DNA from 2 places in the Pseudomonas sp. GNP014 genome. Region 2 is predicted to be linked to the other one. Evidence: predicted binding sites of a transcription regulator. Region 2 holds the regulator's gene; the other holds the start of a gene.
The links. The regulator FliA, encoded in region 2, starts transcription of late flagellar genes. The targets are predictions, from matches to a motif close to CTAAAGTTTNNNNNNNNNNNGCCGNTAA.

Region 1 (3,404 bases), 2.8 Mb from region 2:
AAACGGATAGGTGTCACGAAACCACAGGGTTTCGTTGGTCGTCATGGCATCGACCACCTGCTCGCGCAAACCGCTGCGCGGCTGGGTCTGGATGCGCTGAACCAGCTCACCCAGGGATTTGATGCCTTGCTGCTCCATCAGTTTGTTGAGACGGCTCGAGACCAGGTACTGCTTGTTTTCACCGAGCAAAATGCCACAGGCTTTTTCCAGGAAGACCCGGAACTGTTCGAAATCCAAATTACCCGTAGACAATGATGCCGCCTCTTAAATCGTGTTGACCGCCAGGGGCAAAGCGCCCCTAGCTGATATCTGCTGCTTTGATCCGGTCGACTACCCGGGATGCCAGGTCATCAGGACGGAATTTGGCCAGGAAGTCATCGGCACCGACTTTCTTGACCATCGCCTGATTGAATACCCCCGACAACGAAGTATGCAGGATGATATGAAGCTTTTGCATGCGTGGATCGCTGCGGATTTCCGCCGTCAGGGTGTACCCGTCCATCTCCGGCATCTCGATGTCGGAAATCATCATCAGGAACTCTTCTTCCGGCTTCTTGCCCTCGTCGACCAGCTTGCGCAGATAGTCCAGCGCCTGCTTGCCGTCGTTCAGCGCCACCACTTCGACGCCGACCGTCTGCAGGCAACGCGTGACCTGCTTGCGCGCCACCGACGAGTCATCGACCGTCAGCACGCGCAGCGACAACGCCTTGCTCTGGGTTTCGACGTCGACCACACCCACCGAAATCGCTTCCGGTGTCGGCGCCACTTCCGCCAGCACTTTCTCGACGTCGATGATTTCGACTAACTGATTGTCCACTCGAGTCACAGCGGTCAGGTAGTGATCGCGACCCGTGCCCTTGGGTGGCGGATGGATCTCTTCCCAGTTCATGTTGACGATGCGCTCCACCGAGCGAACCAGGAAACCCTGGGTCTTGGTGTTGTACTCCGTAATGATCACGAACGGACTGTTCTTGTCTTTCAACGCCCCGGAACCGGTCGCCATTGCCAGATCGAGGATCGGAATGGTTGCCCCCCGGATATTCGCCACCCCGCACACGACAGGACTGGACTTGGGCATCAACGTCAGCGACGGGCATTGCAGCACTTCCCGCACCTTGAACACGTTGATTCCGTAGAGCTGCTGACCGTCGAGACGGAACAACAACAGCTCCAGGCGATTCTGCCCTACCAGTTGCGTGCGCTGGTTTACCGAATCCATTACACCAGCCATGCCCAGACTCCTACACCAACGCCAAGTGTTGTTGCGACGCACATTCATTGCTAAACGGCACGGCGCTTGCTTTTTAACTCGTATGAACGCTCAAACGACATTTTTCCGACGCCTGACATCTTCCCTTCGCAGAGGGCTTTGCGCGGTGTCCGCCGTTTGCTTCTTTTTCGCTGGCAGCCCTGCCATTGCTGATGCGGTTACCTTGCCTGACATGCTTATCGGCGTCACTCAGGGCTTTCTTGAGTTCACCGTAGAAGACTATCTGGCTACCAGTCAAACGGAAGGCCGCTACGAAATCGAAGTAAACCAGCTCGACCCCCGCATGCACATGCCTATGTGCGACAAGGAATTGACAGCCAGCCTGGAGAGTCCGGCACGTCCGTTGGGCCGGGTAACGGTAAAGGTTCGCTGTGAAGGCACCTCGCCCTGGACCGTGTTCGTGCCCGCTCAAGTCCGCCTGTTTCGCGAGATTGTGACCACCACTCGACCGCTCAAACGCGCCGGCATTATCGAGCCGCGGGACGTGACCTTGCGCGAGCGCGACGTCAGCCTGATCAATCAGGGTTTTCTGACGTCCGTAGACGAAGCGATCGGGCAGAAATTGACCCGACCAACGGTCGCCGATCAGGTGATTACCCAGGTGCATCTGGAACAGGCAGAAGTCATTCGCAAGGGCGATCAAGTGGTCATCATCGCCCGCAGCGGTACGCTGGCTGTGCGAATGCCGGGCGAAGCCCTGTCCAACGGCGGCTTGAAGGAGCAGATCCGGGTGAAAAACCTCAACTCCCAGCGGGTCATCAAGGCGCAGGTCATCGCGCCCGGCCAAGTGGAAGTGGCCATGTGAACCACTGAGCAGAAAACTGGCGCCGACCTCGCCGCTTCCCTAAACTGTGCCGCAGCAGGACACGCGCCGGTACATGAGGCTCATTGCCAAATGGGCCTAAAGTTTTCCAGGGGATGGCCGAAAACATGGCAAGCGTCCAAATTCCCAGAGGTTTTTTATCATGGTCATCGATTTCAGCCGTTTGAACAGCTCCTCGTCACTTACAGGCAGTACGCGTACCAGCGCGCCGAAGGAAACCGTTGAAAACGGCACTTCCGCACCGCTGAATACCCCGGCCGAATCGGCCAGTACCGCAAAAAGCGGGGAATCGGTACACCTCAGCAATGAGGCTCAACAGTTGCAGAAGGTCACTGACAAGCTGCGCGATCAGCCTGCTGTCGACAAAGCCCGTGTGGCCGAGTTGAAAGCCGCGATTGCCGATGGCAGCTATAAAGTCGACAGCAACCGTGTAGCCAGCAAACTGCTCAACTTCGAAGCCCAGCGCTAGGCCACCGCCAGCGCGAGGCTTTTGGACGCTTAGAAACCAAGGCCAGCCATGCACGACACTAATTTATTGCAACTGATCATCGACGACTTTGCTCCAGCTCAACAATTGCTGGAGTTGCTGCAAAACGAGTCCCTCGCCTTGCACGGTCGCGACATGCCACTGCTGGAAGAAATTCTGGCGCGCAAACAGGCATTGATCATTCTGCTCGAACAGCATGGCCGCAAGCGCAGCGAAATCCTCGCCAGCCTCAACCTGCCGACCAATCGGCAGGGTCTTGAGCAATTGGCCAGCCAGTCGAGCATCGGCGACCAATTGCTCAGTCAAAGTGATGTCCTCACCGATCTCATTGCCCAATGCCAGGCGGCCAACGTCAACAATGGCCAATCGATCCTGGTCCAGCAGGCTGCCACAGCCAATCAGCTGAAGATCCTCACCGGTGGCGAGCCGCCAGCGCTCTACGACGCCAGCGGAACCTTCGCCAAGCCCGTCAAGCCGCGTACGTTCAGCCAGGCGTGAGCCATTCGATGGGCCCGCACTATCAACACGTGAAGCATGCTGGCAAAATGCCGGCTAGTCATCGTCAAATTTTGTCTGGAGATTGAGAAAACGTGCCAAACGCCCTAAGCGCGGATGATGCTCCGCAGCCACCAAAGGTGCTGACCACGCCCCTGGAAATCTCCAGCAACCTGCGCCAACTGCAAGAGAGTCATGATCCACTGATCATCACCTTCCATGAACGCAGCCAGCGCTTCCAGAGTTATTTGATCAAGGTTGACCGCGACAGCGCCTCGATCGCCCTAGACGAGATGATCCCGCGCGATGGCGAACGCTTCCTGCTGGCC
Region 2 (3,404 bases):
TCGGTGCACAGGAACAGCTCAAGACCCTCGGGCGGATTCTCAATGTGCCGGTGACGCACGTTGATCCGGGCCAGTCGCTGGTGCAGGCGCTGGATCCGTTGCTGCGCAAACGCGTGGTGCTGATTGATACTGCCGGCCTGCAAGCCAGCGATCCGGCCCTGCGCATGCAGCTGGAAAGTCTGGCCGGGCGCGGTATCCGTTCAAAAAATTATCTGGTGCTGGCAACCACCAGCCAGAAACAGGTTCTAACCGCCGCTTATCACAGTTACAAGCGTTGCGGGCTTGCCGGGTGCATCCTGACTAAACTGGATGAAACGGCCAGCCTTGGCGAAGTGTTGAGCCTGGCGATCAGTCATGAATTGCCGGTCGCGTACCTGACCGATGGCCCACGGATTCCGGATGATCTGCATCTGCCGCGCCGTCATCAACTGGTCAGCCGCGCCGTCAGCGTGCAAATGCAGGAAGAACCCAGCGAAGAAGCCATGGCTGACATGTTCGCTGATATCTATCACAGCCCGACCAAGCAGGTAGGCTGAGGTATTCATGAACAGTTTTTGTACCTACATCGATGGCCTGCCATGCATTGTTCCGGTTGTGAACGCGCAGCCAGTAATGTGGCCTCCGTCTATGCAAGACAAGGTAAAGAAATAACATGGGCAGCATGCATCCCGTACAGGTGATCGCGGTGACCGGCGGCAAAGGTGGCGTCGGCAAGACTAACGTGTCAGTGAACTTGTCTCTGGCGCTGGCAGAGCTTGGCCGTCGGGTCATGCTGCTGGACGCCGACCTGGGGCTGGCGAACGTCGACGTTCTGCTGGGACTGACCCCCAAACGTACTTTGGCCGACGTGATCGAAGGCCGCTGCGAGCTGCGCGACGTCCTGTTGCAGGGCCCCGGCGGGATCCGCATCGTGCCGGCCGCTTCCGGCACCCAGAGCATGGTGCACCTGAGCCCGGCGCAGCACGCCGGCCTGATTCAGGCGTTCAGCGACATCGGCGACAATCTCGACGTGCTGGTGATCGACACCGCTGCGGGTATTGGTGACTCGGTAGTCAGTTTTGTACGCGCCGCGCAGGAAGTGTTGCTGGTGGTCTGCGACGAGCCGACGTCCATTACCGACGCCTACGCGCTTATCAAACTGCTCAACCGCGATTACGGCATGAACCGCTTCCGCGTGCTGGCCAACATGGCCCAGAGCCCGCAGGAAGGGCGCAACCTGTTCGCCAAGTTGACCAAGGTCACGGATCGCTTCCTTGACGTGGCCCTACAATACGTCGGCGCCGTGCCTTACGACGAAAGCGTGCGTAAGGCGGTGCAGAAGCAGCGTGCGGTCTATGAAGCCTTTCCGCGTTCCAAGTGCGCCCTGGCGTTCAAGGCCATCGCCCAGAAGGTCGACACCTGGCCGCTGCCGGCGAACCCGCGCGGCCACCTGGAATTTTTCGTCGAGCGCCTCGTGCAGCAAACGGCAGGACCAGTGCTATGACCGCCAGCGGTATGAATTACTACAAGAAGTCGGCACGCGACGCGCAATACGAGTTGATCGAGCGTTACGCGCCACTGGTCAAACGCATTGCCTACCACTTGCTGGCACGCTTGCCGGCCAGTGTGCAGGTCGAAGACCTGATTCAGGCCGGCATGATCGGTCTGCTCGAAGTCTCGACCAAATACGACGCCAGCAAAGGCGCCAGTTTCGAAACGTACGCGGGCATTCGAATCCGCGGCGCGATGCTCGATGAAGTCCGTAAAGGGGACTGGGCGCCACGCTCGGTTCACCGCAACACCCGTATGGTCAGCGACGCAATTCGGGCAATTGAAGCTAAAACCGGCCGTGATGCTAAAGATCACGAGGTTGCGGCCGAACTCCAATTGAGTCTCGACGATTACTACGGGATTTTGAATGACACCCTGGGCAGCCGCCTGTTCAGTTTCGACGACCTGTTGCAGGACGGCGAACACGAAGGGCTGCACGAGGATGGCGCCAGTGCTCATCTTGAGCCGTCACGCGATCTGGAAGATGAACGTTTCCAGGCCGCACTGGCGGACGCGATTGCCAATTTGCCGGAGCGTGAGCGACTGGTGTTGGCGCTGTACTACGACGAAGAGCTGAACCTCAAGGAAATCGGTGAAGTCCTTGGCGTCAGTGAGTCGCGGGTCAGCCAGTTACACAGCCAGTGCGCGGCCCGCTTGCGGGGGCGTTTGGGGGAGTGGCGAGCGCGCTGAAGGCAGTGTGGGGACACTGCGAACGAGGCTGGTGCGGTGATGAACGGCACCGGTCTTGCTCTGTTGTGCTCCAGACAGTCTTCGAGTGCTACGCCGGATTGATTGAAATGGCGCGTCCAGGTGCTGGGCGCGTTTAAGACTGCTTGGAGGTCGAATTGGACAAGAACATGAAAATCCTCATCGTTGATGACTTCTCAACGATGCGGCGGATCATCAAGAACCTGCTGCGTGATCTGGGGTTCACCAACACCGTCGAGGCCGACGATGGCACCACTGCCATTCCGGTGCTCAACAGCGGAAGCATCGACTTTCTGGTAACGGACTGGAACATGCCGGGCATGACCGGTATCGACCTGCTGCGCCACGTGCGTGCCGATGAAAAACTCAAGCACCTGCCGGTGCTGATGGTGACGGCAGAAGCCAAGCGTGAGCAGATCATCGAAGCGGCCCAGGCCGGTGTGAACGGCTACGTGGTCAAACCTTTCACGGCTCAGGCGCTGAAAGAAAAAATCGAGAAGATTTTCGAACGCATCGGCTGATGAACGCGCGGGGGAGCTATGGAGCATAACGAATCTTCACAGGGCGATTTCGAGTCGACCCTGAAAAAACACGCGGTCGAACTGGTCGAGAGCCTTGAAAAAGGCAGGTTCGGCGACGCTGTGCAACTGATCCATGAGCTCAATCAGACCCGTGACCGCGGCCTGTATCAGGAAGTGGGCAAGCTCACGCGCGAACTGCACAGTGCGATCGTCAACTTCCAGATTGATCCGCACATGCCGCAGGCCGAGGAAGTGTCGCAAATCACCGACGCCACCGAACGCCTGGGCTATGTGGTCAAGCTGACTGAAGCCGCGGCCAACCGCACCATGGATCTGGTGGAAAGCGCCACCCCGGTGGTCAATGGCCTGGCTGACGAAGCCCAGGCCCTGAGCACCGATTGGGGTCGCTTCATGCGTCGCGAGGTCGGGGCTGAAGAGTTCCGCGAACTGGCGCGTCGGGTCGACGGTTTTCTGTCGCGCAGCAGCACGGACAACCGTGCGGTGTCGAGCAACCTCAACGACATCCTGCTGGCCCAGGATTACCAGGACCTGACCGGTCAGGTGATCAAGCGCGTGACCCAACTGGTCACCGAAGTCGAAAGCAATTTGCTCAAACTCGTGCTCATGGCCAGTCAGGTGGACCGC

Region 1: the regulator FliA is predicted to act here: its motif matches at 2,172-2,199, upstream of flgM (flagellar biosynthesis anti-sigma factor FlgM).

What each region holds. Positions count from the first base shown of each region.
Region 1 covers NZ_JBTGUS010000001.1:5,841,426-5,844,829, forward strand. Annotated here, with positions in the region: gene cheR (protein-glutamate O-methyltransferase CheR) at 1-252, opposite strand, end outside; gene ACXX9E_RS26275 (chemotaxis protein CheV) at 299-1,231, opposite strand; gene flgA (flagellar basal body P-ring formation chaperone FlgA) at 1,314-2,075, shown strand; gene flgM (flagellar biosynthesis anti-sigma factor FlgM) at 2,236-2,562, shown strand; gene ACXX9E_RS26290 (flagella synthesis protein FlgN) at 2,611-3,078, shown strand; gene ACXX9E_RS26295 (flagellar brake protein) at 3,171-3,404, shown strand, end outside.
Region 2 covers NZ_JBTGUS010000001.1:3,003,966-3,007,369, forward strand. Annotated here, with positions in the region: gene flhF (flagellar biosynthesis GTPase FlhF) at 1-536, shown strand, start outside; gene fleN (flagellar synthesis regulator FleN) at 653-1,483, shown strand; gene fliA (RNA polymerase sigma factor FliA) at 1,480-2,220, shown strand; gene ACXX9E_RS13510 (chemotaxis response regulator CheY) at 2,388-2,759, shown strand; gene ACXX9E_RS13515 (protein phosphatase CheZ) at 2,778-3,404, shown strand, end outside.